One region of the Lactiplantibacillus sp. C232 genome, then DNA from elsewhere that is predicted to be linked to it. Evidence: predicted binding sites of a transcription regulator. Region 1 holds the regulator's gene; each other region holds the start of a gene.
The links. The regulator CtsR, encoded in region 1, represses protease genes until heat stress. The targets are predictions, from matches to a motif close to TTGGTCAAAAAAGGTCAAANA.

Region 1 (11,114 bases):
TCGAGTCTATTCGGTGAACGAATTTATATCTTCCTCGTTTCGGCCAGTGGGTTAACGGGCTTTATCGCTTGGCTAGGAATCGCTATTTCGCATTTGCGTTTCCGTCGCGCGTTTGTTAAGCAGGGTCATCAATTGAGTGAATTGCGGTACCATGCCAAGTGGTTCCCATTTGGCCCGTGGTTCGCCTTTATCTTGTGTGTCGTGGTCATTATTGGTCAAGACTTACATTCATTTGCAACGCTTGATTGGCAGGCTATTGGGGTGACCTATATGAGCATCCCGTTATTCATCATCTTGTATGTCTATTATAAGATTCGCTATCATACTAAGATGATTCCGCTAGACAAGGTTGATTTGACACGCAAACGACATCATCAAGATTAAGCACGCACTTTGATAGTTTGAGTAAATGCGGTTGACACTGGGTCAATCGCATTTTTTGACGGCGAGAGTTGGACCTGTCAACTCAAGGCGCGGTCGTATTTTTAGGTGTCCTGATTTATGCTGATAACACTGCTCACAACAGATGGTCACGGCGGATCGTTATGAATGGGGGCTTGCACGATTGTAATGATAGCAAGCGGCAAATTGAGGGTGCGCTAATCTGATATCTATGGTAATTTGATAGAATGAGAATATGGAATCATTAAAAATTCGCAAACTTATCCTTAAGAATAGGCTAGTCGGCTATGACTATGCTAAGCTGAAATGAGAAAGGCAGCGAGAGAGATGTTAAAGAGAAATTTGTTAAGAGGTCTAGCATTAGTGTCATTAGCAGGTGTCCTGGCTGGCTGTGGTGCTAGCCAGTCGACGTCTAAAGCGACTAGTAGTTCTACGAGTGCTAAGTCGACGAAGACACAGACCAAGCGGCAACGACTGATTAGTGCCTTACCGAAAGGCGTTAAATCGACCGATAGCGACTTAGTGGTCGTCAATAAGTGGCATAAGCGCGCTGAGATGACATTTAATAAGTCGAGCGTGGATGGTATTGAAGTCCGTAGTTCTATCGTCAAACCATTGGAAGCCTTTCTAGCGGGGGCAAAAAAAGCCGGCTATCCAGCAACAATCGTGTCTGGGTATCGTTCAGTTGCTTATCAAAAAGAGGTTTGGAATCAGTCGATTCAAACCTATGAGAATCAAGGAAAATCAGCCAAGGAAGCCTTAAAGCTGACTAAAGAATATGTCGCAGTTCCTAGTGGTAGTGAGCATGAAACTGGTCTCGCAGCAGATATCATGAACACGCACTGGTACAGCACTCATGGTAATCAATTATTGTCATCATCCGACAAGAACAAGGGTCAGCAGTGGTTGATTAATCACGCGGCGGACTATGGATTTGTGTTGCGCTTTACTAAAGATGGTAAGCAGTCGACCGGGATTGACTATGAATCTTGGCATTTCCGTTACGTTGGTAAGGCGAGTGCGGAATTCATGACTAAGCACAATTTGACTCTCGAACAGTACGTCAGCTTGCTGCAAGCTCGAGAAAAGGCGGCCAAGTAATAAGCTAGCCGTATTATTGATGACCGCCCCCAATTAATACTATATTATGGCGTACGTTAGGAATTAGCTAGCGTGCGCTTTTAAATTGTCTTCGGTTTAGCAATGTGGGTTCGTCTCAACTGAGTATTATTTGGTCACGACACGTTGTCGCTTGATTATGCTGGTCAGAGGCCGCACTCAAAGCTGAAGTGCCACCAGCGCCGGCTTGGGTAACCCAGTGTGTGTTAGTGAGTTGCTTGGATCGCTGACTAGTGCGTCGCAGTTGTGGCTGGTGCGAAGTTTTTTACTGAATTGACTCACCAGATATTGCATTTTAAGACGTGGGTGCGTACAATATGTAGTGTTGCTTTTAGAGATAATCAAAATTTTGACGTGATTAAAAGGAGAGACGCCCCATGCTTGTAATGTCAGGAACAATCGGTGCCGGCAAGACGAGTTTAACGCAGTTAGTGGCTAACCACTTTGGTTCTAAAGCGTTTTACGAGTCAGTTGATGATAATCCCATTTTGCCGTTATTTTATAAGGATCCTAAGAAGTACGCCTTCTTATTACAAATCTATTTTTTAAATAAACGGTTAGACAGTATTAAATCAGCTTTTGCTAACGATCTGGACGTCTTAGACCGGTCGATTTTTGAAGATTCATTATTATTTCATTTGAATGGTGATCTTGGCCGGGCGACGAATACCGAAGTTGACATTTATGATTCATTATTAGATAACATGATGCAGGAATTGCCAGAAGCGTCTCATCAAAAGAGTCCTGATTTACTTATTCATATCAATATTTCTTTTGATACGATGCTCAAACGAATCCAAAAGCGGGGCCGTTCTTACGAACAAATTGATCAAGATCCTGATTTATATAAATATTATCAGACTTTGAATGAACGCTATGACGACTGGTACGCTAATTATGATCATAGCCCGAAGATGCAGATCGACGGGGATCAGCTGGACTTTGTCGCCGATGCGGATGCGCGTAAGGAAGTCATTCGGTTGATCGACGAAAAAGTGGCTAGTTTAGGCTAGTTGCCTTTTTAGAATCAATGTTTTATAGTAGACAGTGAATATTAAACACGGCGCGTTTTTAAGTAGACGTTCAGAGAACCGGTGGGTGGTGTGAATCGGTAGTCGAAACTCCGGCGCGACAATGTGGGCAGGTAATACTGCACGGCACGGCCGTTATCCGTTTAAGGGTGGGATTAATCATGATCCTGAACTTGGGTGGTACCGCGAATCGCAGTCTCTTCGTCCCAATTGGGAGGAGAGACTGTTTTTATTTACGATTAAAAGTGAAAAGGAGACGTCGTTATGTTAGATGTTAAAATGATTCGTCAAAATCCAGATTTTGTAAAAGAACAGCTTGGTCATCGGGGCGTTGCTGCGAGTGACATCGATGATTTATTGGCCGCTGATGAAAAGCGTCGTGAATTGATCGCCAAGAGCGAACAATTGAAGTCGACGCGTAACCAAGTTTCAGGCGAAATTTCACAGAAGAAGCGGAACAAGGAAGACGCTAGTGCCGAAATTGCAGAAATGCAAAAAGTTAGCGCCGATGTGAAGACGTTGGATGAAGAACGGCGGACAGTCGATGCCCAAGTTCAGGATATGGCTGCACATTTACCAAACATGCCCCATCCCGACGTACCAGTTAGCTTGAAAGAAGAAGATGCCGTTGAATTACGTCGAATCGGGACACCACGGCATTTTGACTTTACGCCGAAAGCACATTGGGATATCGGTGAAGATTTAGGCATCTTAGACTTTGAGCGCGGTGCTAAGGTTTCTGGTAGTCGTTTCTTATACTACGTGGGCGATGGTGCTAAACTGGAACGCGCCGTTTACAACTTTTTCTTAGACCAGCACGAAGCTGAAGGGTATACGGAAGTTTTGCCGCCATACATGGTCACTGATGAATCTATGTACGGTACCGGCCAATTTCCTAAGTTCAAGGAAGACGCTTTCCGGATTACGACGCAAGATTTGACGTTGATTCCAACGGCCGAGGTGCCATTAGTCAACTATTATCGTGATGAAGTTATTCCAGCTGAAAAATTACCAGTTTACTTTACGGCCTTATCACCAGCCTTCCGTGAAGAAGCTGGTAGTGCTGGTCGTGATACGAAAGGCTTGATTCGCTTACACCAATTCAATAAGGTTGAAATGGTTAAGTTCACGAAACCAGAAGATTCATGGGATGAATTAGAGAAGTTGACCAACAATGCCGAATCATTGCTAAAGAAACTTGGGTTACCATATCACGTTATTACGTTAACGACTGGTGACATGAGCTTCACAGCTGCCATGACACATGACTTGGAAGTTTGGTTCCCAGAACAAGACAAGTACCGGGAAATCTCGAGTTGTTCAAATTGTACTGATTTCCAAGCTCGGCGGGCGCACATTCAATATCGCGATGACGATGGCAAATTGCAATTCGTTCATACTTTGAACGGGAGTGGCTTAGCTGTCGGTCGGACCGTTGCAGCTATTTTGGAAAACTATCAAAATGAAGATGGGACGGTTACGATTCCAGATGTATTAGTTCCATATATGCACGGTAAGACGAAGATTGAAAAACAAGGTTAATTGAGATGAAGTTAGCGAACTCGCAGTGATGCGAGTTCGCTTTTTTTGCATAATTAATGAGTATTAAAGGGAACTGTCGATTTTAAAATGTGAGTGGAAATAACGGCCGAGTTGACTAAATAATTGCGGGACGGGCAGAATGTCGGGACAACATTTCAGGCGCAAAAGGGCGAAAAAGCTGGGTTTACTGAAATTTATTCACCTTTTTTTGAAAATAGGGTTTGCTATTTTCGGCTACCGTGCTATAATATTTCTTGTCGGAAAAATATAACTTGTTTATCCAGTAAAAAGTATATTTATCCATTTATTTGAAAAAAGTTGTTGACAAGTATTCAACATGATGATAAAGTTAAATAGTTGTCAAGGCATACCAGTAAGAACTGTTTGAACCGGCAACAAGGCATGATTAACATCATGCGGGTGTGGCGGAACTGGCAGACGCGCTAGATTTAGGTTCTAGTGTCTTACGACGTGGGGGTTCGAGTCCCTTCACCCGCACATGCCGACTTAGCTCAGTTGGCAGAGCATCTCACTAGTAATGAGGAGGTCGGAGGTTCGAATCCTCTAGTCGGCATTTACAATTTAATAGCTTTATTATGCGGAAGTAGTTCAGTGGTAGAACATCACCTTGCCATGGTGGGGGTCGCGGGTTCGAATCCCGTCTTCCGCTTTTAATTTGCCGGGGTGGCGGAATTGGCAGACGCACAGGACTTAAAATCCTGCGGTTAGTGATAACCGTACCGGTTCGATCCCGGTCCTCGGCATTTTAAATAAGCACCCATAGCGCAATTGGATAGAGTGTCTGACTACGAATCAGAAGGTTGTAGGTTCGACTCCTACTGGGTGCATTAGTATCGGGAAATAGCTCAGCTTGGTAGAGCACCTGGTTTGGGACCAGGGGGTCGCAGGTTCGAATCCTGTTTTCCCGATCGTTTAACACAGTCTTAGTTAAGTGCTAAGGCTTTTTATTTAATTTTCTCGGGAAGTAGCTCAGCTTGGTAGAGCACTACGTTCGGGACGTAGGGGTCGCAGGTTCAAATCCTGTTTTCCCGATTACGGTTAAACCAACTAATCCAGTCATTTGGCTGGATTTTTTTTATGGCCTTTTTTGTAAGCAGGGGTGTTTCAACGGTCAGGGGACACTTTTGCGACGTTACTCACTAAGTCAGCCATGTGAAGAATACGGTGGTTGTGACTCATAATCCCGACAAGGCAACAGCCACTGTTAGTCATGAGCTCGGAGAAATTAGTCTCGGAACTGCTGTTCATCGTTGTGATACCAGTGCCCATCGCCTGCAATGAGGAGTGACTCAACTTGACATATTTTAAATAGGTAGTTCAATGAATATGGAGACCTAATAATTTAATCATTATGAGGTTCTAAACGGTTGAATCAATTGAAAGCAAACGTTTGGCGTGCTATGCTGTAACAACCGTTAAGCACATGCTAGTCCGCGGTTTGGGTGAAATTCTTTGCTTTTTTCCATTATCCTCGTATAATAATAGTCAATATTAGTCAAAGATAATGAAAAGGGTGAAGCACATGCAAAGTCAAAATATCTCGGATATTATTGAAAAGTATTTAAAAAGTATTTTGGCGGACTCGGAGCATGTTGAAATTCGACGGTCAGAAATTGCCGACCTTTTCAACGTGGTACCCTCACAGATTAATTATGTGATTAAGACCCGGTTTACGATCCAAAATGGTTACTTAGTTGAAAGTAAACGTGGCGGTGGTGGTTATATTCGCATTGAGAAGGTTAATTTGGTCGATGATGCTGATGTGTTGGACGCCCTCATACAGGTGATCGGCGATTCAATCACACAACGAGATGCTTATGCGGTCGTCCAAAGTTTATACGAGGACGACGTCTTAAATCGTCGAGAAGCGCAATTGATTTTAGTGGCGATTGACCACGAGACGTTAGGATTAACGGACCGGGACTTAGAAAACAGTCTGCGGGCCCGGATAATTATCGGAATCTTGAACCACTTGCGTTACGAAAGCTAAAGAAAGCGAGGAATCGCAATGGATAACTTATTTACACCTAGTGCCAAAAGTGTGCTGGTACTGGCACAGGAACAGGCCAAATATTTCAAGCATCAGGCAGTTGGTACGGAGCATTTGCTATTAGCATTGGCCATCGAAAAGAATGGAATTGCTAATAAGGTGCTACAACAATATGCCGTTAGTGAAGATGACATTCGTGAAGAAATCGAACGGTTCACTGGCTATGGGACGTTGAGCAATGTTGGCAAGGATACTTACTTGCCATATTCACCAAAGGCCAAAGAAATTTTGTCCGTTGCCGGTGATGAAGCAAAACGGCTCGGTGCCAACAAGATTGGAACGGAACATTTGTTGTTAGCGATGCTCTCTGATGAAAGTATCCTTTCCTCGCGAATTTTAATGAATTTAAACTTAGATCTAGGTCAGACGCGTAAAGTCGTTCTTCGCAAGCTAGGTGTCAGTGACGCCATGAGTAAGCGCAAGGGTAACGCGGCTAATCGCGGTGGCAAGAAGACTGAAGGAACGCCAACCTTGGATTCTCTGGCGCGCGATTTGACCCAATTAGCTAGTGAACAAGAAATGGACCCGGTAGTAGGTCGTTCCAAGGAAGTCAAACGGGTCATTCAGATCCTGTCACGGCGGACGAAGAATAATCCGGTCTTGATTGGTGAACCTGGGGTTGGGAAGACTGCAATCGCCGAAGGTCTAGCCCAAAAGATTGTGGCCGGTGATGTGCCAACTGATATGGCAGATAAGCGCTTGATGATGCTCGATATGGGGTCACTAGTCGCTGGGACAAAGTATCGTGGTGAATTCGAAGACCGCCTGAAAAAAGTGATTGATGAAATTTACAACGATGGCCATGTGATCTTATTTATCGATGAATTGCATACCTTGATTGGTGCCGGTGGTGCTGAAGGGGCTATTGATGCCTCTAATATTCTGAAACCCGCACTTGCACGAGGGGAACTCCAAACGATTGGGGCAACCACTTTAAATGAGTATCAAAAGTACATTGAATCTGACGCTGCGTTGGAACGGCGTTTTGCAACGGTCATGGTCAATGAACCGACCGAAGACGAAGCCGTTGAAATCTTAGATGGACTACGGCCACGCTATGAAGAACATCATCGGGTTACGATTACGGATGAAGCTGTTGATCAAGCAGTCAAGCTATCCAGCCGGTATATCAGTGATCGTTTCTTGCCTGATAAGGCCATTGACTTGATGGATGAGGCGGCAGCTAAAGTCCGCATCGATCAGATGGATCAACCAACGAAGCTATCCAAGAACCAGGACAAGTTAGCGCAACTGCGTGAGGATAAGGAAACAGCGATCGAAGCACAAGATTTTGAACAGGCCGCTGATATTCGTAAGCAGGAGATGCAACTGAAGCAACGCCTAGATCGAATCGAAGCTGACCAAGACGCCGAAGTGACTGAGGGGGCAACACCACACTATGATTTACAAGTCACAGGTGAGGATATTGCTCAGGTCGTTGCCGAATGGACCGGGGTTCCGTTAACGCAATTGCAAAAATCTGAAAGTGAACGCTTAGTTAACTTGGAAAAGATTTTGCATGAACGGGTTGTTGGACAGCCAGAAGCCGTATCCGCAGTGGCTCGTGCTATTCGCCGTGCGCGCAGCGGGTTGAAAGATCCGAGTCGGCCAATTGGTTCCTTTATGTTCTTAGGACCAACTGGGGTTGGTAAGACGGAGCTAGCAAAAGCCTTGGCAGCAGCGATGTTCGGGTCTGAAGATAATATGATTCGGATCGACATGTCTGAATACATGGAACGCTATTCGACTAGTCGTTTGATTGGCTCGGCACCTGGTTACGTTGGTTATGACGAGGGCGGTCAGCTGACAGAGAAGGTTCGCCAGAAACCATACTCGGTCGTGCTATTTGATGAAGTTGAAAAAGCTCATCCGGACGTCTTTAACATTTTGTTACAAGTTTTGGATGACGGCTACTTGACGGATTCTAAGGGTCGGAAGGTAGACTTCAGAAATACGATTCTGATTATGACGTCGAACCTTGGGGCAACCACACTTCGTGATGAAAAATCAGTTGGTTTTGGTGCAACTGATAAGGCCAATGACTACAATGCGGTTGCTGCGACGATTCGAGCAACGTTAAAACAGACGTTCCGCCCAGAATTCTTAAACCGGATCGACGAAACAATCGTCTTCCATTCATTGAATAAGGAAGAATTACACGAAATCGTTAAGTTGATGTCACAAGAAATTGTTGATCGAGTGGCCCAACAAGGTATCAAGATCAAAATCACTCCGGCTGCCATTGACGTGGTTGCGAAGGCTGGCTTTGACCCTGAGTACGGAGCACGACCAATTCGACGGGCATTACAGACTGAAATCGAAGATCGGTTGAGTGAAGAATTATTGACCGGCGCGATCAAGGTCGATGACCAAGTTACGATTGGTGCTAGCAAGGGTACCATTACAATTAATATTAAAAACCAGCCTAAGGCAGATGGTCGTTCGACCGTTTCCTCAAAGTAGGCGCGATTAAATTAAAGATGACGCTTGAAGTGGTAGTCCACTTCAGGCGTCATCTTTTAGGTTCAATCGGTATTAAGATGCTACCCACTGAAGTGAACTGTAGGATCTGAGGCTGGTGGTTCGGTGCTGATTGGTGTAAATTATAATAGGAAATAAAGTCAAGAAAGAAGATGATAACATGGCGACACGAGCCGAACAGATGGCGAAGACGCACCAGGCGATTTTAGACACAGCCCGGGAACTGTTTTTAAGAAATGGGTATGATGCGACAAGTACGCGCGACATTGCGAATGCGATTGGCATTACGCAGCCCGCGCTTTATCACCATTTTAAAGATAAAGAGGTCATCTTTCTGGCTGTCATTACGACGGTCGGTGCGGAAATCAAGGCTGGCATTGAAGCGATTCAAGTCCGTGCGGATTGGTCTCCGTTGGATCAATTAACAGAAGTCTCGCTATTACTAACGCATAAGCATCCGGCTGATGTCTTCACGTTAATTCATTCCAGTTTCAAAGCATTAACGCATGAACATATTCGCGAGTTGGGCGGCATATTTGTTACTGATTATGTGAAGCCGATTCAAACCGTTTTTGAGCAACCTGACATGCAACTACATGTGGGGGTCACACCACAGATGGCGACGAATTTCTATATCACCAGCTTGAGTCCACTGTTTAATAGTTTTCATCAAATCGGTGATCCTCATGCTGACGAGCGGACCCACGTTCAAACTCTTTTAAAGATGATCTTATACGGGGTTGCGAGTGAACCAGAAAACTAATGGCGGCAGAGAAGTCTACTAGTTGACAACTAACGTTATTCGATGTATATTATAACTTGTCTGTAACCGTGAACTCGAGCGAACGCGCAATCTATTGTCTGTGCGGCTCGTTAATATAAATCCAAAAATAGTCAACTTAAGCGACTATTTTTGGTTTTTTTATGCCTAAAATTCGGTCAAAAACGCATTTGTAACACAAATGTAATATTTGACCGGAGGTGGCGGGTTCCGGAATAATAAGAAGGGGTGAACAACTTGGCCGGACATTTAGTAAAATACGGTAAACACCGTACCCGTAGAAGTTATGCACGTATCAAGGAAGTTCTTGATTTGCCTAACTTGATCGAAATCCAGACCGATTCTTACCAATGGTTCTTGGATGAAGGTCTCCGGGAAATGTTTGAAGATATTATGCCGATCGACGATTTCGCAGGAAAACTTTCACTTGAATTTGTCGACTATCAATTATTAGAACCAAAGTACACCGTCGAAGAAGCTCGTGAACATGATGCCAACTACTCGGCACCATTGCACGTTACCCTACGTTTAACTAACCATGAAACTGGTGAAATTAAGTCGCAAGACGTATTCTTCGGTGATTTTCCATTAATGACTGAACAAGGGACGTTTATTATCAACGGTGCCGAACGGGTCATTGTTTCACAATTGGTTCGTTCACCCGGCGTTTACTTCAATGAAGAATTAGATAAAAATGGGCGTCCTAGCTACGGCACAACGGTTATTCCTAACCGGGGTGCTTGGTTAGAACTTGAAACTGACGCCAAGAATGTCTCATACGTACGGATCGATCGTACGCGGAAGATTCCATTGACGGAATTAGTCCGGGCCTTAGGCTATGGTTCTGACGATGACATTATTGACATGTTGGGCGAAACTGACAGTTTGATGTTGACGTTGGAAAAGGACGTTCATAAGAACACCGACGACTCCCGGGTTGAAGAATCCTTAAAAGATATCTACGAACGGCTACGTCCTGGTGAACCTAAGACGGCTGACAGTTCGCGGAGCCTATTGACTGCTCGGTTCTTCGATCCAAAACGGTATGACTTCGCACCAGTTGGTCGCTACAAGGTTAACAAGAAGTTAAGCATGAAGACGCGCTTAATGGACCAAACGTTAGCTGAGACATTAGCTGATCCTGATACTGGTGAAGTTATTGCGCAAAAGGATACGGTCATTGACAAGAATGTCATGGCTAAACTATCCCCATACTTGGAACGTGACGACTTTAAGACGGTTACTTACACACCATCTGACGAAGCCGTTGTTACGAATCCAATGGTCTTACAAGTTGTTAAGGTTTATTCACAAAACGACCCTGAAAAGGTTGTGAACGTGATTGGTAATGGCAACATTGATTTGAAGTTCAAGCACATTGTGCCTGCTGATATCATTGCTTCCATTAATTACTTCTTCAACTTGCAAGAAGGTCTTGGCTCAACCGATGATATTGATCACTTGGGTAACCGGCGGATTCGTTCCGTGGGTGAATTATTGCAAAACCAATTCCGGATTGGGTTATCCCGGATGGAACGGGTTGTGCGTGAACGGATGTCGATTCAAGATGCTGCGACGGTAACGCCACAACAATTGATTAACATTCGCCCAGTGGTTGCTTCAATTAAGGAATTCTTTGGGTCATCACAATTGTCACAATTCATGGACCAAACCAACCCCTTAGGTG
Region 2 (11,114 bases), on a different contig from region 1:
ATGTCAACCATATCTGGGGCAATTGCCTCAATCCATTGAATATCTGAATGCATGGCATCCAACCTGCTCTCTAGTGGGACGGGTCTGGTCCAGCTATGTCGAAAAGCGACCCAAAGACTTCAAAAAACAAAGCACACAACGCAAATTCACTAAGAAATCAATGTTGCATACCTCTCTTACCACAACATGAATTATAACAGGTTCATAAGGTGGTTGCAAATGAAACCCCAATTAAGCTTATAACCGACTGGTCCAAATGGCGCGTTAAATTATCGTTCGGTTCTCAAGTATTGTTTTCGCCTTGATGACGACGGAATATTAAGATTTTCGCGATATTTCGCCACTGTCCGCCGAGAAAGTTCGACATTTTCCGCATTAAGAATCTGAACAATTTTTTGGTCTGAAAGCGGTTTTTCTTTATTTTCCTGTTCGATCAAGGTCACAATTCGGTGTTGAACACTGTCGGCCGAAACGATTTTGCCACCAGTGGGACGTTTACTGACCGCTTTGGTAAAGAAACGTTTAAGTTCAAACATACCGAAGTCCGTTTGAATGTACTTTCCATTAATACTTCGACTGATTGTTGATTCATGCACTTTTAACTGTTGGGCAACATCTCGTAACAATAGTGGCCGTAAATCCGTCGTTTTTTCCAAGAAGAAGTCTGCTTGACGCTCGATAATGGCCGTTCCCACTCGAAAAATGGTTGCCTCGCGTTGCTGCAAACTGTTAGCAATCCAGTCATACTCACTTTTCTTTTCTTTCAAATATTCCGTAACTTCCTGATCATCATGCTGCCCCATCTGCTGATAATACCGACTGCGGAATTTAACCACCGGTTGAGCCATGGATGCGGTTCGCAATGCCAGCTGGCCTCCCTGATTCGTCACCACTAAATCGGGAAAGATGTACCCGGTCGTCTCCTGCCCGATTGCCGCACCGGGTACGGGTGTTAGTGTTCGCACATAATCATAAATACTTGAAATGTCCGCAAGCGTCACCTGATACTTCTTAGCCAACAAGTCCCATTGTCGATTAACCAGCTCGTCAAAACTTTCTTCTAAGACAATATAGGCTAAGTTCGGTGCATGGTCATCATTTTCTGTCTGCAACATCAGCGCTTCTTGCAAGCTCCGGGCCCCAACACCCGGCGGATCAAGTTGTTGTAATAAGGTAATTGCATCCAACAACTCAATTGGCGTTGCCTTAGTTTCTTGCCGAACCTGCCTCTCATCAATCCGCAAATAACCATTCACGTCAACGTACTCAATTAAATAAAGGACAATCTGACGCAAATGGGTATCACGCATCGTTAGGTGAATCTGATCCAACAAGTATTCAAATAACGAATGCTGATTAGAGGTCGACACACGCTCAATGAAATCCGCCTTAGTGGTTACATTTTTGGCTGCGTTCAAACTGGCGTGATTATTATTCCAATTTGTATCCACATCGATCAATGGGTTTTCTAATGCTTTTTGCGTTAGAAAATCTCTTAGTTCTTCCACATTAAACTGCAACATCTGAATGGATTGTTGTAGTCGCTGGGTCATCGCTAACTTCTGTGATTGCCGCTGTTGCTGGCGAAATCCTGGTCCCAGTGCCATAAAAATACCTCCCTGAATAAATTTTTATGTAAAACCCTTGTGTTTTTATCCATTATTCGCTAGAATATAATATGTTGTTTAGGCGCCCGTGGTGTAATGGATAGCACGTAAGATTCCGGTTCTTGAGATGGGGGTTCGATTCCCTCCGGGCGCATCAGTAGCTGAGAAATGATTCTCAGCTTTTTTTGTGCATTTATTTAAGTGACAACTACTGGACTATACCAGTCACATCTCCATATAGTAACTTAATTTAAACCAAACAACAAGTAATATCCTTTCGGGGTCAGTAATAGTACCTATACCCGCTCGTCCAAGTAAAAATAATCAAAAAGTAATCAGTTCAAGTAAACCATATACCAGTGTAGTCGTTTAGTAGATTTAATAACAGCTAAACTTACACTATTCAAATAATAATTACTACAATTGTTATTATATTATAGAATCGTTTTAATCATGGTAAATTTCATTCATGCATCCGATACTGATTAATTCGTTGCGAGCAACTTGAGTCCAGCAACAAGGTCAAGTCGTTTAATATGTCGGCTCACGTGCGAATTTCCAACTTCTATTAGACTCATCGTTGTGGGTCACTATCAGTAAATTGATTCACCTACTATCGCGATAATAAAATTATGCGGGTCGACTACTTTTAAATCACCACATTAGTGCTGAATATGCAAGTTCATTACTGCTTAATCTTGAATCATTATTATAAGAGAACATCGTTTTCAAGCCAAGGTAGACGCAACACTTAATCCAAGGCCTACTAACTAAAATCGTCGAAAAAAAAGAGATTGGGTTCACCCAATCTCAAGCCGTATTATGATAGAAACCTAAGTATACCACGTTAACTGCATAAACGGAATTCTGTTTTTGAGGTTTTTCTTTTGACCTTCACTGACCTTAGCGGTAAACTACATTTATATTAGCAATCAGCTAATCAAATAATGCAACCTTAGGAGGCTAACAAATCATGTATCCAGTTCCTACAGTTATTGAACAGTCATCACGTGGCGAACGTGCTTATGACATCTATTCACGACTATTAAAGGACCGTATCATTATGTTATCCGGTCCCATTGAAGATAACATGGCAAACGCCATTATTGCCCAACTACTCTTCTTGGATGCCCAAGATTCAGGTAAGGACATCTATCTCTATATCAACTCACCAGGTGGTGTCGTTACTGCCGGCTTAGCAATCTACGATACGATGAACTTCATCAAATCTGATGTTCAAACCATCGTTATGGGGATGGCTGCTTCCATGGCCAGCGTCTTAGCTTCATCTGGTACTAAGGGCAAGCGTTTTGCTTTACCTAACTCTGAAATCTTGATTCACCAACCATCTGGTGGTGCTCAAGGTCAACAAACGGAAATTGAAATTGTTGCGGAAGAAATCTTGAAGACTCGTAAAAAGATCAACCAGATTTTAGCTGACAACTCGGGACAATCCGTTGAAAAGTTGAACCATGATACTGAACGTGATAACTACTTAAGCGCACAAGAGGCTAAAGACTACGGTTTGATCGATGATATTATGGAAAACAACAAATTAAAATAAGCTAATATCTTTGACTGGGCTAACTAGACGTTGGCCCAGTTTTTTTGCTCGTTTTCTTGTCATTCGTTTTGCAATAGCCCATACTGCACATAAGCAGGGATTACTACCCGGACAATATTACTTGTCCTTGAACTTAAAAGTAAAAAGGAGTCTCTATAATGACAAAAGTCTTTATTGCTGGTCAGCTTCCAGCCCAAGCTAATACGTTACTTTTACAAAGTCAGTTAGTCATTGATACTTATACCGGCGATAACCTGATCAGTCACGCGGAACTCATCCGTCGAGTCGCTGATGCCGACTTTTTGATTACCCCACTCTCAACTCAAGTAGATCAAGATGTCTTAGACCACGCCCCACACCTTAAACTGATTGCTAATTTTGGTGCTGGCACTAATAACATCGATATCGCGGCAGCAGCTAAGCGCCAGATTCCAGTCACGAACACGCCAAACGTTTCGGCGGTCGCAACCGCTGAATCAACGGTCGGTTTGATTATCAGCCTAGCGCATCGTATCGTGGAAGGCGATCACTTAATGCGAACTAGCGGCTTTAACGGTTGGGCGCCACTGTTCTTTCTCGGCCACAACTTACAAGGCAAGACACTCGGCATCTTAGGCCTTGGCCAAATTGGTCAAGCCGTTGCCAAACGATTACACGCCTTTGACATGCCCATCTTATACAGCCAACACCACCGCCTACCGATTAGCCGTGAAACGCAACTTGGCGCAACCTTTGTCTCCCAGGATGAACTTTTACAGCGTGCCGACATCGTCACTTTACATCTGCCGCTTACCACACAAACAACGCATCTAATCGATAATGCTGCTTTTAGCAAAATGAAGTCCACGGCGCTCCTCATCAACGCCGCACGGGGGCCAATTGTCGACGAGCAAGCACTTGTGACGGCGCTGCAACAACATCAAATTGCTGGCGCTGCACTCGACGTCTACGAACATGAACCGCAAGTCACACCTGGTTTGGCCACGATGAACAACGTCATTTTGACACCTCATCTTGGCAACGCAACGGTCGAAGCTCGCGATGGCATGGCTACCATTGTCGCGGAGAATGTGATTGCGATGGCCCAACATCAGCCAATCAAGTACGTGGTTAACGACGTAACACCAGCATAGACCAATCAGTGTAGTTGTCTTGCGTGACAACTCAAGCACTGTAGAACCATTCGTCGAAATAAATAAGCGGTCCACTTCGATTCGTCAAGACACTCTGACAAGTCGAAATGGACCGCTATTTTGTTTTGATCAAGGCAACGTATGGACCTGGCGCTCCTACTAAGGTAACAGCTAAACGACCAGTTACCATGAACGTCCCTAAATCAGTTAATTATTTGGCAATATAAGCATACTTATAATTCCACTGTGTCCCAGCAGTATTATGAATAATACCCTTTACCTTTGGATTTTGTAAATAAGAGTATACCGTCTGATACAATGGCGTAATTCCTTGATCCTTCATGATCGTCTTCTCAGCGTTGATCATATCTTGCCAACGAGCACTAGTATCATTGGCATCCTGGTTTTGAGCCTTGTTAACCAACGCATTGTACGTGCTGCTGTTATATTTTCCGTAATTATAACCACTATTATTAGTCATAATTTGCAAGTGCGAGATTGGGTCGTTGAAATCAGCACCCCAACCACTGAGATAAAGGTCAAAATCACCACTTTGAGCACGACTTGAAGCTACCTTTGATGGAATGTTGGATAAGTTGACCGTCAAACCATCGAGATTCTTTTCTAATGCTGATTTCAAGTATTGTGAAATCGGCTTATTAGGTTCGTCATTAGAAGCTAATAACTGAATGGACAATTTCTTAATTCCCGTTTCCTTAAGGCCTTGTTTCCATAACTTTTGTGCCAGCGCTTTGTTATATGACGTTGAATTCTTAACCGTTGATTCATCTGCAAAATCCTTACCAGTTTTAGCGTCTTTAACTAAATCCTGAGGAACAAACGTCTTTGAGACCGTTGATGCGTCACCAATCACATTCTTTACTAACGTCTTGCGATTGATCGACAATGAAATTGCTTGACGAATCTTAGCGTTATTGAGCGCCTTTTTGATTGTCGCATTACTGTCTTGGAAATTATAAACCAGAAACGCGGTGATAGAATAAGGGTACGTGGTATAGTCAGAACTGCTCTTCATATTCTTAACTTGTTCACTCGCTAATTGCGTTAGATCAAGTTTCTTTTCTTGGAACAAGTTCAATGTTGTCGTAGTACTCTCATTGACCGTGTAGTTGATCTTTTGTAGGTGGACAGCTTTCTTATCCCAGTACTGATTATTTTTTACAAACTGCCAGCTATTATTAGTTCCAGTCCAGCCAGTCAACTTAAACGGCCCACTGTAGAGCATGTACTGAGCCTTAGTGGCATATTTATTACCCCACTTTTTGACCGCTTTCTCACTAATTGGTCCAAACAACGGGTAGGTCATTAACTTCTTAAAATAAGTAATTGGCTTATCAAGAGTCACAATAAAAGTATGTTCGCCTTGCGCCTTGACGCCCAATGTACTTGGTGACTTTTTCCCAGCGACAATTTCATCCGCATTCTTCACCCCTGAGAAGAGGTAGGCATACTGTGACTTAGTTGCTGGGGTGACGGTCCGTTTCCAAGAATAGACAAAGTCTTGCGCGGTTATCTTCGAACCATCGCTCCACTTTGCATTGCGAATCGTAAAGGTATACGTCTTGCCATCCTTTGAAACCTTAGTTGACTTAGCTAATCCCGGTGTAATGCTACCATTCTTTCCTAACCGGTATAAGCTTTCAAAAATATTACCCGTACTGCCATATCCCGACATATTGGAAATATCGATTGAATCCAATGAACTAGGGTACGACAAGTTTAAAACCTGACTACTTGCATACTTGCCATTACCAGAAGACTGGCTATTGTGCTTCCCACACGCAGCCAGCACCGTCACTAATACTAGGCTCATTACCACTGCTAACACTGATCGCTTCTTCAAACTTCTCGCCCCTTTACATTCCCATTTTGATGTGTTGATCTACTTATTCCCATCGGTTGTAACAAAAAACGCCTGTTCAGAATCTCGTCAGATTCCAAGCAGGCGTTTCAAAATTAACGATTTGAGCTCAATCCCGTTATTTTTGATGCAGAGACGCTTGTAATTCAACGCAAATAGCCATGTTGTTTGATTCACAACATGGGCAGCACATCATCATTTGCATTGTTGATTTTTGCATAATTACGTCTCTCCGATTTCAATAAGATGTGTTCAGTATAAATAGTTGCACTTACTTTTGTCAAGTGCTTTTCGAGTATGGCGAACGACAATCAATCCATTTCAACCAAAAAAAGCCGCTAACACCATCTAAAATGGTTAGCAAGCTTTTCAACAAAACTCATGCTTAAGCCATCCTTATCGACAACTAAGCATCTTTTTGTAATTGTTCCGCAAATTGATTGATTTTACGCAGCCGATGATTGATTCCAGACTTAGAAATCGGCCCGCCCGGAACAAGGGTTCCTAGTTCCTTGAGGCTAACTTCACGATGTTCCAACCGGGCAACAGCGACTTCTTGTAATTTTGGTGGTAACTGTTGTAATCCCACCGTAGCATCGATCAATAAAATATTTTCAATCTGTTTGCTAGAGGCATTGGCAACCTTATCCATGTTGGCATTCTCACAGTTAACCAACCGATTGACCGAGTTACGCATGTCCCGCATGATTCGAATATCTTCAAACTTAAGCATGGCATTGGTCGCACCAACCAACGACAAGAAGTCGGCAATTTTTTCCGCTTCCTTGATGTACGTAATGAAACCACCACGCCGATCAGTCGTTCGTGAATTCAAGCCATACTGATTCATCATCTCGGAGATCATATGATTATGTTCCTCATACAGTGAGTAAATTTCCAAATGATACCGGGAAGTTTCAGGATTATTAACCGAACCGCCCGCTAAAAAGGCGCCACGCAAATAAGAACGCACCGCAGCATCATCCGTTAACACTTCAGTTGGTGCCACTTCAACGATTTGATAATCCTTTAAAATACCCAAATCAGCGAGTACCATGTCCGTACCGGTCTTCAATCGTACGATGTACAAATTATTCTTATTTAATTTCATTTTGCGCCGAACAATCAATTCACTATCGACGTCATAAAATTGTTTGAGTAGCCGGTAAATACGCCGCGCGATGGCCGGATTTTCCGTCTGAATATTCAAAATGAAGTGATGATTAGCAATGCTGATCGCCCCATTCATTCGAATCAAAGCCATTAATTCAGCCTTAGCATTCTCGCGATGGACAGCGAGGTTAGTCAATTCTTTCTTAACGTCACTGGCGTATGACATGCCACGACCCCCTTATCTGAAAACGTCGGAATGACCGACTAGATTCATTAATTCAGCGACAACTTGGTCGCCATCATGAAAGGCCCCATTATCACGGAGTTTCAAGAAGTTCGATGAGATTACGCGACAGTTTTGTTCACGTAACCCCCGGAAGTCATGACTCACTTGCTTTGAAACTTCGTTAAACTTATGAAAATCCATGTAATCTTCTGGCACTTTTTCGGTGTTAACTAACACCGTATTAATAAAGTTTTGCCCCAAATGACGGTTTAAGACCCGCACATGATCAGCATCGGAGAAATTATCCGTTTCACCTTTTTGAGTCATAATATTACAAATATAAACCACTTCTGCATCAGACTCACAGACGGCCCGACCAATATTTCCAATCGTTAGGTTCGGTAGAATACTGGTAAACAAACTACCGGGCCCCAAAACAATCTGATCTGCCGCCATAATCGCATCAATAACTGGTTGAACTGCTTGTGGTTCCTTACCATTCTTGTCAGTGACCCAAACACGTTCCAATGACTTATGGGCAGCGGTAATTTCGGCTTCACCTACTAACTCGGTACCGTCACTAAACTTACCATGTAGCGTGAGTGCCTCGTTGGCTGCCGGGTAAACATGACCATCTACTTGCATCATATTTGATAATTCCTGCACCGCGTCAAACACCCCGGATTTCATTTCCGTTAGTGCCGCAATAATTAAATTACCAATCGCATGACCTGCAAAAAATTGATCATCACCCTGGAAACGATACTGAAAAATATCTTTATACAAATCCGGCCAACTCGACAACGCCACCATTACATTACGAATATCACCAGGTGGAACCACGTTAACATAATTGCGAATAATGCCGGATGACCCACCATCATCAGCCACCGTCACCACTGCGGTAATATCGACTGCCTGCTTACGCAAGCCGTTCAGAACAACCGGCAAACCGGTTCCTCCACCAATCACCACAATTTTAGGCCGCTGGGTCTTAAATGTGTATTTTCTCATGAGCGATTAACAGTTTCCTTTCGTTTCTCAATATCACGATGACTGATGTGAACCTTGTAGTGCTTAGCCAGCGCTTCACCGATACGTTGCGTCAAGGCAACGGACCGGTGTTGACCACCCGTACAGCCAATCGCAATTGTCAAACTACTCTTGCCCTCGGCTTCATAGCCGGGCATAATGCTTTCCAGCATACTCAAGAACTGCTGGTAGAAAGCTTCCGTAGCTGGTTGCTGCATAACGTAATCCGCCACAGGTTTATCTAGTCCCGTCAGCTTCTTTAATTCAGGAATGTAGTATGGATTAGGCAAGAAGCGCACATCCATAACGATATCTGCATCAATCGGGAGTCCGTATTTAAAACCGAATGATAGCATTTCAATATGAAAAGTCTCATCCTGATCCGTTTCGAATTTATCAAAAATCGATTCGCGTAATTCACGTGGTGTCAACGTCGACGTATCAATGACGTATGAAGCCCGATCTTTCAATGGCGCCAATAATTCTCGTTCTTTGCGCACGCCTTCCATGACGCGACCTTCCATGGCTAATGGATGGGAACGCCGCGTCTCTTTATAACGTGACACTAATTCTTCGTTGGAAGCATCTAAAAACAGAATCCGGGTCGACACAAAGTCCGTGTTGTCTAAGTTAGCCAACATATCCATAATTTCGTCGTAAAAAGCCCGCGAGCGTAAATCAATCACTAACGCTACTTTCTTTATTTTACCCGACTCCTCAACTAATTCTGAGAACTTCGGTAATAACGCTGGTGGCATATTGTCAATGCAAAAATAGCCCAGGTCTTCAAAGCTTTGAACCGCAACCGTCTTACCGGCACCGCTCATCCCAGAAATAATTACTAGTTGTAATGATTCTGCCATGCTGTATTGGCCCCCTCTAGTCCATATTGTTGGTAGTATAACACACCGGGTGTGTCATTTCTACTGACGTGCCACTTCGACCCGCCATTTGATTCCAAACAGTATTACATTAACGCGCAAAAAAAGACCCCTTAACAACACCCTGACACCACCAATAGTGAGCGCCAAGTATCGCTAACGAGTCAATACTGCCAAGCTAGTTACGCCGAGCAAAAGCAATCAAGATTGCGTTGATGCCAAAAACTGCAAAGTAGAAACTAACCAGTACGTTGAAACTAATCACAGCAATCATTGGATTGATTACTAATAAGATTCCCAATGCCAAACTAATAATATCCAAGATTAAAGATAGAACAAAATACCCGGTTCCAAAGACGCGTAGATGTGAGACTACGGTCAGCCGTTCAATCGAATCGATCAAGAACCAAAAGGCAAAGACGTAACCGAGTACCAGTACCCCAGTCGGTGCGTGGAATAAAAATAATAACCCCACTAAAATATCAATAATCGCAAACACAAGGGCAAAGTTTGCCCGCAACCCTGTTTCACGGCGTAGTTTTGTGTACCCACCGATTGTGGTGACCCCGCTAATAATTGCGGCGATGGCAAATAAAAAGACTAAACTTAAAAGTGCTGCTTGTGGTTGCTTGATGACAAAGTAAGCGGCGATCAAGAAAACGATCCCCGTCATGAATTCAGTCCAATCAAACCCCCAGCGATGATCATTAAACATACATCAACATCTCCCATATCCGATATTAATTCCATCTTACCAGTTAATGTAAGAGTTTCCAATTTTTCTGATAGACTTTATGTTAGCTTAATGCTTTTTCAAAATGTCGATAGCACTAAAAACGACCTCTAAATGCCGAGGCTCCGCCACTTAGAGGTCATCTTTAAAAATAATATCAATGGTCAAATTGATAAGCATTAATTAATCAGTGGTTTCAGATTGATAGGCTGACAATTGCGTTTGTGCCCGTTGCAATTCTTGTCTAATCTGATCAAAACCAGTACCACCTAGCGAATGCCGCCGTTCCACCGCAACTTTTGCGTTCAAATCATGGTAGACATCTTCTTGGATCAGCGGTGAGATTGACTGATATTCTTTGAGTGGAATATCCTGCAACGGCCGCTGTTTTTTCAAGCCATCCAAGACGAGCTTCCCCACAATGGCATGGGCCTCCCGAAATGGGATTCCTTTGTTTGCAAGGTAATCGGCTAGTTCGGTCGCATTTGAGAAATCGTTAGTCGTGGCATCAGCCATCCGATCTTCATTAACGGTCAGCGTTGCCAACATGCCGGTGAAGACGTGGAGACTCGTTAACACGGTCGTGACCGTATCAAACGCCCCTTCTTTGTCTTCTTGCAGATCCTTATTGTAAGCGAGCGGAATCCCTTTCATGACAGTTAGCAATCCCATCAAGTTGCCGTAAACCCGGCCGGACTTGCCCCGAATCAATTCGGCCATGTCAGGGTTCTTCTTTTGCGGCATAATCGAACTACCCGTTGAAAACTGATCGCTCAAACTGATGTACTTGAATTCATAACTGCTCCAGCTGACAATTTCTTCACAAAACCGTGAGAGATGCATCATCAGGATCGAAGCATTGCTGAGAAACTCAAGCACGAAGTCCCGGTCAGAAACGGCATCCAAACTATTATGATAGACTTCACTGAATCCTAATAGTTTC
Region 3 (11,114 bases), on a different contig from region 1:
CTTGAACGGTCGTCCGAATTTCAGCACCCTTAGTATCAAGCATGATACCAACGGTCTTACCCGTAATCTTTTCTGCTTCGTGAACTTTGTTTAAGCGATCTAAATGTTCTTCATGATCACCATGTGAAAAGTTAAAGCGGAAAATATTTGCGCCGGCTTCGATTAATTTAACAATAGTGTCAGTATCGGTGCTGGCAGGACCAAGTGTTGAAACAATCTTGGTTTTTTTCATAAGAAAAATCTCTCCCTTGAAAGTTTTTATAAAAAGACATTAACGTCATTTTTATCAAATTAAAATAAGAACTAACATGCCATGATTACTTGAATGAAATTTCTTCATTCAACTTATCTAATGACACTTCAACGTCATGCTTAGATTCAAATAAATCTAAGATGTTGTGGTTGACTAATTGGTTGTTTTGAATCCCAACCGCTAAGCCACCCTTGCCGGCAAGCAAGAGTTCCACAGCGTAGGCACCCATCTTGCTGGCCATGACACGGTCTTTAGCAGTTGGATTCCCACCACGTTGCATATGAGCAATGGTATTCCCACGAGCATCAAAGTCACCATATTCGGATAACTTCTCAACAAACTCCTGGGCACCCATCACACCTTCGGCTAACACAATCAAGTTGCTCCGATGACCATTGGCCCGGTTATGCTTAATCTTGTTGGCGATTTCTTCCATGTCCCAATCAACTTCGGGGACCACGATAGCAGTCGCGCCGATTGAAACACCGGACCATAAGGCTACGTCACCAGCGCCACGACCCATAACTTCCACAACGAAAGTCCGGTCATGACTATGAGCCGTATCATAAATCCGGTCAAGAGCTTGCACGTTGGTGTTGACAGCAGTGTCAAAACCAATTGTGAAGTCCGTGTAAGGAATATCATTATCGATCGTCCCTGGAAGACCAATCGTGTTGTAGCCGTGTTCCGTTAAGCGCAATGCGCCATGGTAAGAACCGTCGCCACCGATAACAACTAAAGCATCAATCCCAAACCGCTTCAATTGTTCGATCCCTTTTAATTGACCTTCTTCATGGGCAAATTCTGGATAACGTGCGGAGTATAGTAAAGTTCCGCCGCGTTGAATCACACCATCTAAGTCGGCTGCTTCTATTTTGTGAATGTCACCGGCAACTAATCCAGCAAAGCCGTAATTGATGCCGTATGCTTCCAACCCTTCAGCCATTGCTTTACCAGCAACTGCACGAACGGCCGCATTCATACCAGGAGCGTCGCCGCCACTGGTTAAAATACCAATGCGTTTCATTTTTTCACCTCAGGCAATAAATTGAGTTCGTAACTCCATAAGTGATTCTAACACTTTTCACGTGGATTGTCTGTTATTTTCTAAAATTAAATGCGTTAAAAAACGCCGTCGTATCAAGGGATAGCGTTCTTCATCACCACATTATCGCGACCTAATAAGGTTGTAAGCGCTCCAACCAAATCTGGATTTTCTGCGACCCAATACTGTGAATTTAGTTCAACCGTTCGATGTGCTGCTACCGAGTAAATTAGAACTGGATTAGGACCTCGATATTGACTTAAGATCCTTAAAATTTCCTTTTGCACAGTCGCCGTTGCTTGCTCAGGTTGCAACCGCAAAAAGAGTTGGCCGGTTGGTTTGGGTAATTGTTCCGCCAACTGCCAGGTGTTTACGATCACTTGCAAATCCCGCTGTTGCTCGACCTTACCAGTAATTAACACGATTGCTTCTGGTTTCAATTCCGCCTGAATCCGTTGATAGGTATTGGGAAAAATCGTCAAGTCAATTTCGCCGGACAAATCACTTCCCGTTGCGAATGCCATTGGTTGACCACGTTTGGTCCGAATCGTTCGGACCTTAGTAATATAGACCAGTATTTGTGCCGGTTGTTCACTCGTGAGCGTGCTGACTAATTGTGTATGTCGTTGTTGCGCGAGCCAATCATACGTTTCCACAGGGTGCCCTGAAACGTACACACCAAGATACTCCGCTTCTTTGGCCAATCGCTCACCTAACGAAAGCTCCGGCTGTTTTTTGATCTTAGGGGCTAATGATTCAAATAAACTCATACTGCCACCGGCTAACTCGGCACTTGACATCAATTCAGGCACACTGGTCAGTAGCTCTGCACGGTTCAAACCAAAGTGGTCAAAAGCCCCCGCATAGATCAGTGCATCCATCAAATCGGCTTTGAGCCACTTCGCGTCAATCCGTTGCATGAACTGCTGAAGACTTTTAAACGGTCCGTTCGCCTGCCGCTCGTCTAACACACTCGCAATAAAGTCACGGCGCAACCCTTTGATTGAGCTGAGTCCAAACACAATGGCTTGACCATTCCAATCAAAGTATTGACCGCTCCGATTAATATCCGGGGGAATAATCGCCACTTGGTGCTGACGAGCTTCCGCTAGATACTGTTTCAGCTTCGTTCCATTGCCCAACACAGAATTCATCAATGAGGTAAAGAACGCTCCGGAATAATGGACTTTCAAGTAAGCAAGTTCAAAAGCCATCTTACTGTAGGCAATCGCGTGTGAGCGGTTGAAACCATAGTTCGCAAATTGTTCAATATATTGATAAACCTGTGTCGCAACTGCTTCGGAATAACCATTCTGTTGTGCACCAGCGATAAATTGTTGCCGCATTTTATCAATCACAGCACGTTTTTTCTTGCTCATCGCCCGCCGCAATAAGTCGGCTTCACCTAGTGTAAAACCACCCATGACCGCGGCGACTTGCATGACTTGTTCTTGATAGACCAGAATACCGTACGTTGGTCCTAAGATGGGCGCAAGTTGTTCCGCCGGATAACTGACCGGTTCTTGGCCTTGTTTGCGGGCAATAAAATGGTCGATATTTTCCATGGGCCCCGGCCGGTAAAGTGCATTGACCGCGGCGACCAATTCAAAGTTATCCGGGTGCAGACGCCGTAACACGTTTCGAATTCCCGCCGATTCAAATTGGAAGACTCCGGTCGTGTCGCCCGCCTGAAATAATTTCAGGGTCGCTGGATCGTTCAAATCGATTTTAGTAATAGCCAGTGGCTTGCCAGTTTGACGCTGCACATAATGTAGCGCACTTGCCATCAAAGACAAATTCCGTAATCCTAAGAAATCCATCTTTAACAAACCAACCGCTTCAACAGTGTCCTTAGTATACTGGGTCATCATCATAGTTTCACTACCTGCTTGTAGCGGTACGATCTGAATTAATGGTTTTTGGCTTAATACCACCCCGGCCGCGTGTGTTGAGTAATGTCGTGGCAACCCTTCCAAACGGCGAGCTGTTTCAAATAATAATTTATTTTTAGATGAATCAGCAACGAGGTTTTGTAACCGTTGTGAGCCCTGGTAGGCCTGGTCAAGTGTAATATGCAATTGGTTTGGGATTGCGGCACTCCAGTCACTCATCTCGTAAGTTGAGAGGCCAAACACACGGCCAACATCGCGCAGTGCTTGCTTTGCTGCCAAGGTACCAAACGTAATGATTTGTGCGACGCGGTCATGACCATACTTATCATGAACATAATTAAGGACCTGTTCACGGCGATTATCTGGAATATCCAAGTCAATATCTGGCATATTCGCCCGTTTAGCGTTCAAGAAACGTTCAAATAGCAAGTCATATTTTAAGGGATCGACATCCGTAATATTGAGTGCATAAGCAACTAATGAGCCTGCTGCAGAACCTCGCCCAGGTCCAGTTGTAATCTGGGCCTCATGCGCAAAATTCATGACATCCCACACGATCAAAAAGTAATCATCAAAGCCCATCTGATCGATCACGGTCAGTTCGTGATCCAAACGGTCCTGGTAAGCCTGCTGATCAACCGACGGCGTTATTGCCGCCAATCGCTCCGTTAGACCAGCCGTGCATAACTGCCGTAAATAAACGTTCGCTGGTTGTCCAGCGGGCGTTGGAAATTGCGGCAACTGTGGCTGTTGAAATTGTAATTCAACTTGACACTGTGCCGCAATTTCGGCCGTAGCCGCCACCGCCGTCGTCAATCCCAGTTGCTCATAGTCAGCCGTTACGGTGTTGGCCGGCCGTAAGTAGTGACTGCCTTCGATACCTTGTAACGATTCGGGCTGTTCGATCTGTTGGCCCCGATCGATTGCTCGCAAAACTGAAACGGCAAAGTAATCCTTTGCTTGGACATAGTCGACTGGATCTAACGCAACTACCGGCAATTGATGCTGTTGCGCAAAGGCCGTCATTGTTGTTCGCAATGCAGGGGCCTGATCCAAAGAAATCCCTAAGTAAAGGCTAGCAGAGTCGACCGCATGCCTCAGCGTGGTAATCCAATCAGCAGCTCGCTCAGCGGTGTTTTGTAACAACAGCGCAGCTAGTTCACTGTCTTTAGCCGGGGTTAAGACCATTAAATGGTTCAAATAAGGTAATACGGCTGTTAGCGACAATCCTGCATCCGTCGCCGTCTGCTTCATCGTCGACAACTGCATCAAGTTTTGATAGCCAGCTTGATCTTTCGCAAGCACGACCAGACTAAACGTTTGCGCCGTTAGTTCACGTCCTAATAAGTTCAATGTTATTCCCAATATCGGGTTAATTTCTGCCTGGCGACAGGCATTATAAAAATCAACAATACCGTACATGATATCAACGTCTGTTAAAGCCAACGCGGAATACCCCTGTTGCTTGGCAGTTTGGACTAGCTCACTAACTGTACTAGTGCTGTGAAGTAAACTAAAAGTACTCAATACTTGCAATGGAACATATTGTGCCACTATCGCCGCCCCCTTTCATAAAATATCAGCTTTCAACTCGCATCGAAAACGTAACATCAGATCAGCTACGTCAAGCCCGCTCCAAATTGATGGGTAAACAAAGAATTTACCAGTCTATTCAATGCCAGTTGATGACCAATCTTGTCCTCAGATATATTCGTTACTATTCATTATACCAAACAGTTGTTCTAAGCGGCAGTTTTAAGTCATCAGATAACGTGCACGGTTATTTTTAGATGGATAACTAGGGTTTCACCGCCGTCTCGTCGTAATTATATCAACCTAATTAAAGCCTTAATATCCCGTTATTACCTAATTGCTTTTTCCTGTCGGTGTGTTAAAATAATTTTCATTGGGAGGTGTCGGAAAATGATGAGACAACTTACGATTATCTTTTGGAGTGTCCTCTTCGGTGAGGTCATCGGCTACATCGGTGGTGCTCTTGAACAGTTGGACTATAACTTTGGTGAAATCGGCATCGTTGCTGCAATTTTCGCGCTAGTCGTGGTCAACAGCATCACTTATATTACTAATCATTCCCAACCCGCTAAAGGTTCAGATAATAAGTAATTAAAAACAACCAAAGGCTTTGCTTCGCTTAGTCTCAGCACAACAAAAAAAGACGAGTATCCCGATTGCAGTTACTCGTCTTTTTTTGTTGTGTGCTTGACGCGCCAGCCAACTAGAATGCTGGTACATACCCGACCCTAACATTCAGATTAATGACGCTTACGATCCATCACTTGCTTTGAGCATTTGCAGCGTTTTGGCATATTTCTGCTTTGCGCTGCTGCCCAAAATGCCAAATCGGCCGCTGATAAAGAACCACGTTGTACATTAATTTTTCAATTCATTTTTTGCATACTGGTCAAACCTTTTACGATCGTCGTCCATGTTCGCTTACTCCTCGATTTTGGAGTAGCTTAACACGACAGCGTCGGCGGTAACAACTCTTTTCTCAGTATGAGGTTAAACGCACGGGCGCAAGGTCCCCCTCGTCCGAAGCTAAGCGCGGCTACCATCATCATAAACCAAAGATAGCTGCCTCACACCTACACGATCAAGCCATCCAGAATCATAGGCTCAACCAAGTCACAATAATAATCCGCCTAAAAAAAGCTGGCCCGTGAGCATCGCAAGGTGCTCACGGTCCAGTTTTTATTGGCCCAATTATCGTTACTGAAACGCATTATCACGCGTTCAAATCAGTGATTACGCTTATGCCGGCTGGGTCGATTGGTTTTCGAAGACTAAGTGATCGTCCATCAAATTAATGGCGACTGTCGATTTTGGTGCCACGCGCCCCGCAATGATCTCTTTTGCCAGCGGTGTTTCGACGTGATTCGTGATAAAGCGCCGGAGCGGCCGGGCACCGTATGCCGGTTCATACCCCTGCTTAGCGATCCACTTCTTCGCTTCGTCAGAAATTTTCAGTGTAATCTCACGATCTTGGAGACGGGCAGACAACCGATCAATCAATTTCACCACAATTTCCTCAATCGCGCCCAATTGTAGTGGCGTGAACATAATGATGTCATCGATTCGGTTCAAAAATTCCGGTTTGAATCGACTTTGAACCAGCTGCATAACCTGTTGATGGGTGTCGGCCGACAAGTGACCCTGGTCATCAACCCCCGCCAGTAGCAACTCTGATCCTAAGTTCGACGTCATAATCAAGATGGTATTTTTGAAGTCGACGGTCCGTCCTTGACCATCCGTCAACCGACCGTCATCCAATACTTGTAACAAGATGTTAAACACATCTGGATGCGCCTTTTCAATTTCATCGAATAACACGATTGAGTACGGATTACGCCGGACAGCTTCGGTCAACTGACCGCCTTCTTCGTAACCAACGTAGCCCGGTGCCGCCCCGACCAATCGCGAAACGGACTCTTTCTCCATATATTCACTCATATCGATCCGAACCATATGATCATCGGCGTCAAACAAATTCTCAGCCAATGCTTTCGCTAATTCCGTCTTACCAACCCCAGTTGGGCCTAAAAACATAAAAGAACCCAGGGGACGATTAGGATCTTGCAAACCGGCCCGCGAACGTAATACGGCATCCGAAACGGCATCGACCGCCGCATCCTGACCAACCACTCGTTCATGCAAATGGTCCGCCAAGTGTAATAATTTCTCCCGCTCACCGGCAACCAGTTTGGCTACTGGGATTCCTGTCATCCGGGAAACCACGTTTGCAATCTGATCTGGCGTGACGGATTCCTCAACTAACCAATCTTCATGATGATCATTGGCTTCCATGGCCTTCAACTCTTGTTCCAGCTTTGGAATCGTCCCGTGCTGCAACTTAGCTGCTTGTTCCAGATCATAATTATTTTCAGCATTTTCCAAGTCGTGCTTAGCTTTGTCTAACGCCGACTTTTTGTCGCTTAACGCTTGGAGACTCTTCTTTTCACTGTCCCAGCGTTCGGATAAAGCCCGCTGTTTTTCCTTTGCGCTGGCGAGTTCTTTTTGTACATCCGCTAGCCGTTTAACGGAGGCATCGTCAGTTTCCTTCTTTAAGGCGGCTTCCTCGACCTCTAAACGCATTAATTGTCGGTTGACTTGGTCTAATTCCGTTGGGTTGGAGTTCATTTCGACCCGAATTTCAGCAGAAGCCTCATCTACTAAATCTAAGGCCTTATCTGGCAAGTAACGATCCGTAATATAACGATCAGATAACTTGGCAGCGGCCACTAAGGCGTTATCATGAATCCGAACACCATGATGGATTTCAAAGCGTTCCTTTAAGCCACGTAAAATACTAATTGTATCTTCAACACTCGGTTCAGCAACCAATACTTTTTGGAACCGCCGCTCGAGCGCCTTGTCCTTTTCCATGTACTGACGATATTCATCTAACGTCGTGGCCCCGATCAAATGAAGTTCTCCCCGCGCCAACATTGGTTTCAACAAGTTACCGGCGTCCATACTGCCTTCTGTCTTACCAGCACCAACGATATTATGGATTTCATCGATGAACATGATGATCTGCCCATCGCTCTTCTTGATTTCCTTGAGGACGGCTTTGAGTCGTTCTTCAAATTCACCACGATACTTCGCCCCGGCAATCAGGGACCCCATATCTAGCGAGAACAACGTCTTATCTTTTAAGTTCTCCGGCACATCACCACGAACAATTCGTTGCGCTAGGCCTTCCACGATGGCAGTTTTCCCAACTCCCGGTTCACCAATCAAGACAGGATTATTTTTCGTCTTTCGTGACAAGATCCGAATAACATCCAGAATCTCTTCGTCCCGGCCAATTACTGGATCTTGATTCCCCTGGCGCGCCTGCTTAACCAAGTCGACGCCGTACTTTTCCAAAGCTTGATACTGATCTTCCTGATTACGTGACGTTACCCGTTGACCCCCGCGAATACGATCAACGGCATTCTTGACTTGTCCTGCCGTGATGCCTTGCTGATTCAAGTATTTGGTCAACTGATCACCAGTTTGATCCATCAGCGCTAAAGCCAAAGTGTCGGTCGCAAGGTAATCATCACCTAACGCTTTGCGCTTAGCATCGGCAGCCTGCATCAGCGTAGCTAGACTACTGCTCATACTGCCACCGTACTGAACGTTACCACCGCTAACAACGGCAATATCATCCAGCTCACGGTCGAGCTCTGTTTGTAATTGGTCTAAATCAGCGCCGGCCTCACTAAAGATCTGCCGAACCAGTTCGCCTGGTTGCGTTAAAAATTTAAATAGATGGGGCACCCCAATTTCTTGATGGCGCCGTGTTTGTGCGATTTGTTGTGCCTGTTGTAAGGCTTGTTGTAAACTTTCTGTAAATTGTTCTGGATTCATATTTACGTACCTCCTCAAAAACGGTAGCAAAAAGGCAGCCGTCATAGCTGCCAATTTTTGTTTGACCTTTATTGACTATTAGAGTATAACCCGTAAGGTCAAACAAGGTCAAGGATTTAGTCCTGGTCATAATTATCCTGAACGATTTGTAAGACAACGTCCACGGCTTGGGCCATCACTTGTTCTGAAACGTATTCAAACCGACCGTGCATGTTCTCACCACCAGCAAACAAGTTTGGTGTCGGCAAGCCCATAAATGAGATCTTGGAGCCATCCGTCCCACCACGAACCGGATAAATGGCTGGCGTGATACCGAGCTTGAGCATGGCTTGTTTGGCCAATTCAACGACCCGCATATCTTTTTCAATGATTTCGCGCATATTGTAATACTGGTCCTTCATGTCGACCTTGATCCGGGCCACACCGTCAGCCAAATTCAGCCGATCCGCAACCGCCATAAATAACCGTTTACGTGCTTCGAACTTATCGCGGTCATGATCACGAATAATGTAAGTCATCTTAGCGCTGTCAACGGTCCCGTCTAAACTAAGCAAGAAGAAGAACCCTTCACGGCCTTCCGTGTGTTCCGGGACATCATGTGCGGGTAACGCCGATTGAAAATCAACGGCTAACTGCAAGGCGTTGACCATCTTATCCTTAGCTTCCCCTGGATGAACGTTGACACCTGTAATCGTCACCGTCGCTTGGGCCGCGTTGAACGTTTCATACTCCAGTTCACCAAGCGGACCACCATCGACGGTGTAAGCATAATCGGCGCCAAAGGCAGGCACATTAAAGTGATCAGCACCAGTCCCAATTTCTTCATCGGGACCAAAAGCTAACCGAATCTTGCCATGTTTGATCTCAGGATGGGCCAACAAATATTCCGCAGCACTAATGATTTCAGCAACACCAGACTTATCATCAGCTCCAAGCAGCGTGGTTCCATCAGTTGTGATCAGCGTGTGACCAGCATAGTTCTTTAAGTTTGGGAAGACCGCCGGATCCAGCACATAGTCCCCGTTTCCGAGCTTAATAACTGATTCACCGTCATAATTGTCAACAATTTGTGGATTGACATTTTCCGCGTTAAAGTCAGCCGTATCAATATGTGAAATGAAGCCAAGGGTTTTAACAGCTTTGTCACTATTCGCAGGAATCGTCGCAAAAACGTACGCACTTTGCGCATCCTGTTCAACATCGCTCAAGCCTAAATCAGTGAGCTTACTCATTAATTGCTTTAAAAAGGCCGTTTCACGTGGTGACGAAGGAATTGTCGTTGATTCCTCATCTGAACGACTATTAATTTTGACAAAGGTTAAAAAATCTGAAATTAAGTTTGGATATTTTGACATATGATAACTTCCTTTCCTTATTAAAGTTCATGATTAACTTAGATGAAGGTAAACGGATCAGTATTCAGCTGAGACGCCACAATCTCGATTGGCCAGCCAGCTTGTACACGCCATTGATCAAACAGCTTAGTGAGTTGTGACTTACAAATACTCTCGATATGGTGGCCTGGATCAATGACCGTCAACCCGGCTGCCAGCATATCGTGACCGGTGTGATAATAGACATCCCCGGTCACGTAAGCTTGTGCACCTGCTTGCAACGCTTGGGGATAGAACTTACCACCATCGCCGCCCAGGACGGCCACACGGGTAATCCGTTGTCGGGGATCGGCACTGACTAGTCGCAGGCCGCTGACACCAAATACTTGCTTACACTGTTCGGCAAACGCCTGCGCTGATAACGGTGTCGGCAAATCACCGACTCGGCCCATATAATACTGATGACCGCCAGACAACAGTGGCACGACCTGGTAATCCCACGTGTCAGCGGCTAAGTCATTAACGCCCGCTACCGCAGTTGGAATCTGATCGGCTAGTAAGTCGACGCTGAACTGTTCACCCGAGTTGACAGCGTAACGATCTAGCGCGGCACCCACGGTATTCGTTAAGTATTCCTGTACCGTTTCAACTTGATTGGTCGGTACCGTTAAAGTCAACTTAACAGCCTGTGCACGATACCCAGGAACCAATCCCTGCACATTTTGCAAGTCTAAGGCCGCCGCCAGCCAATCGTTCATTCCGCCCTCAGCACAGTCCAGATTCGTATGGGCCGCGTACACCAAGATGTGGTGAGCTGCAAGTTCTGCATACATTGCTTTCTGAGGATCCTGATAATCAAGATTGTTGGCCGGTCGAAACATGACGGGATGATGAGCAAAAATCATGTCAGCACCGATCGTGATGGCTTCTTGGACAACTTCCGGCCGCACATCCAGGGTAACTAACACCTTGTGGATGTCCTGATGAGGATCGCCGATTTGTAATCCGGTGGGATCATGCTCCCACTTCAACTTGAGTGGCGCAAATTTTTCAAAACGCGCAATTAATTCACTTGCTTGCATCCGTCAAGACTCCTTCAATCAATTTGATTTTAGCGTGAGCCAGCGCTAACTGTTCCTCTGGTATCACTTTAGCCCGTTGCATTTGCGCAACCGCCGCATTTACTCGTTGTAACTCACGTTGCCACTTAGCGA

Region 2: the regulator CtsR is predicted to act here: its motif matches at 2,492-2,512, upstream of clpP (ATP-dependent Clp endopeptidase proteolytic subunit ClpP).
Region 3: the regulator CtsR is predicted to act here: its motif matches at 8,625-8,645, upstream of clpB (ATP-dependent chaperone ClpB).

The regions. Positions count from the first base shown of each region.
Region 1 covers NZ_JAMSKZ010000013.1:83,094-94,207, forward strand. Annotated here, with positions in the region: gene MZO41_RS12370 (amino acid permease) at 1-384, shown strand, start outside; gene MZO41_RS12375 (M15 family metallopeptidase) at 730-1,503, shown strand; gene MZO41_RS12380 (deoxynucleoside kinase) at 1,899-2,534, shown strand; gene serS (serine--tRNA ligase) at 2,817-4,094, shown strand; tRNA gene MZO41_RS12390 (tRNA-Leu) at 4,511-4,592, shown strand; tRNA gene MZO41_RS12395 (tRNA-Thr) at 4,596-4,668, shown strand; tRNA gene MZO41_RS12400 (tRNA-Gly) at 4,693-4,764, shown strand; tRNA gene MZO41_RS12405 (tRNA-Leu) at 4,773-4,858, shown strand; tRNA gene MZO41_RS12410 (tRNA-Arg) at 4,869-4,942, shown strand; tRNA gene MZO41_RS12415 (tRNA-Pro) at 4,950-5,023, shown strand; tRNA gene MZO41_RS12420 (tRNA-Pro) at 5,074-5,147, shown strand; gene MZO41_RS12425 (CtsR family transcriptional regulator) at 5,638-6,105, shown strand; gene MZO41_RS12430 (ATP-dependent Clp protease ATP-binding subunit) at 6,124-8,628, shown strand; gene MZO41_RS12435 (TetR/AcrR family transcriptional regulator) at 8,807-9,409, shown strand; gene rpoB (DNA-directed RNA polymerase subunit beta) at 9,665-11,114, shown strand, end outside.
Region 2 covers NZ_JAMSKZ010000006.1:121,461-132,574, reverse strand. Annotated here, with positions in the region: gene MZO41_RS07830 (sugar-binding transcriptional regulator) at 1-53, opposite strand, end outside; gene rpoN (RNA polymerase factor sigma-54) at 270-1,607, opposite strand; tRNA gene MZO41_RS07820 (tRNA-Arg) at 1,690-1,761, shown strand; gene clpP (ATP-dependent Clp endopeptidase proteolytic subunit ClpP) at 2,581-3,171, shown strand; gene MZO41_RS07810 (2-hydroxyacid dehydrogenase family protein) at 3,330-4,304, shown strand; gene MZO41_RS07805 (peptide ABC transporter substrate-binding protein) at 4,516-6,168, opposite strand; gene whiA (DNA-binding protein WhiA) at 6,593-7,525, opposite strand; gene mgfK (gluconeogenesis morphogenetic factor MgfK) at 7,538-8,539, opposite strand; gene rapZ (RNase adapter RapZ) at 8,536-9,420, opposite strand; gene MZO41_RS07785 (HdeD family acid-resistance protein) at 9,617-10,153, opposite strand; gene argH (argininosuccinate lyase) at 10,355-11,114, opposite strand, start outside.
Region 3 covers NZ_JAMSKZ010000007.1:29,065-40,178, forward strand. Annotated here, with positions in the region: gene pyk (pyruvate kinase) at 1-232, opposite strand, end outside; gene pfkA (6-phosphofructokinase) at 318-1,280, opposite strand; gene dnaE (DNA polymerase III subunit alpha) at 1,394-4,744, opposite strand; gene MZO41_RS08160 (YjzD family protein) at 5,114-5,314, shown strand; gene clpB (ATP-dependent chaperone ClpB) at 5,963-8,566, opposite strand; gene pepT (peptidase T) at 8,683-9,921, opposite strand; gene MZO41_RS08175 (Nif3-like dinuclear metal center hexameric protein) at 9,960-10,982, opposite strand; gene MZO41_RS08180 (tRNA (adenine(22)-N(1))-methyltransferase) at 10,969-11,114, opposite strand, start outside.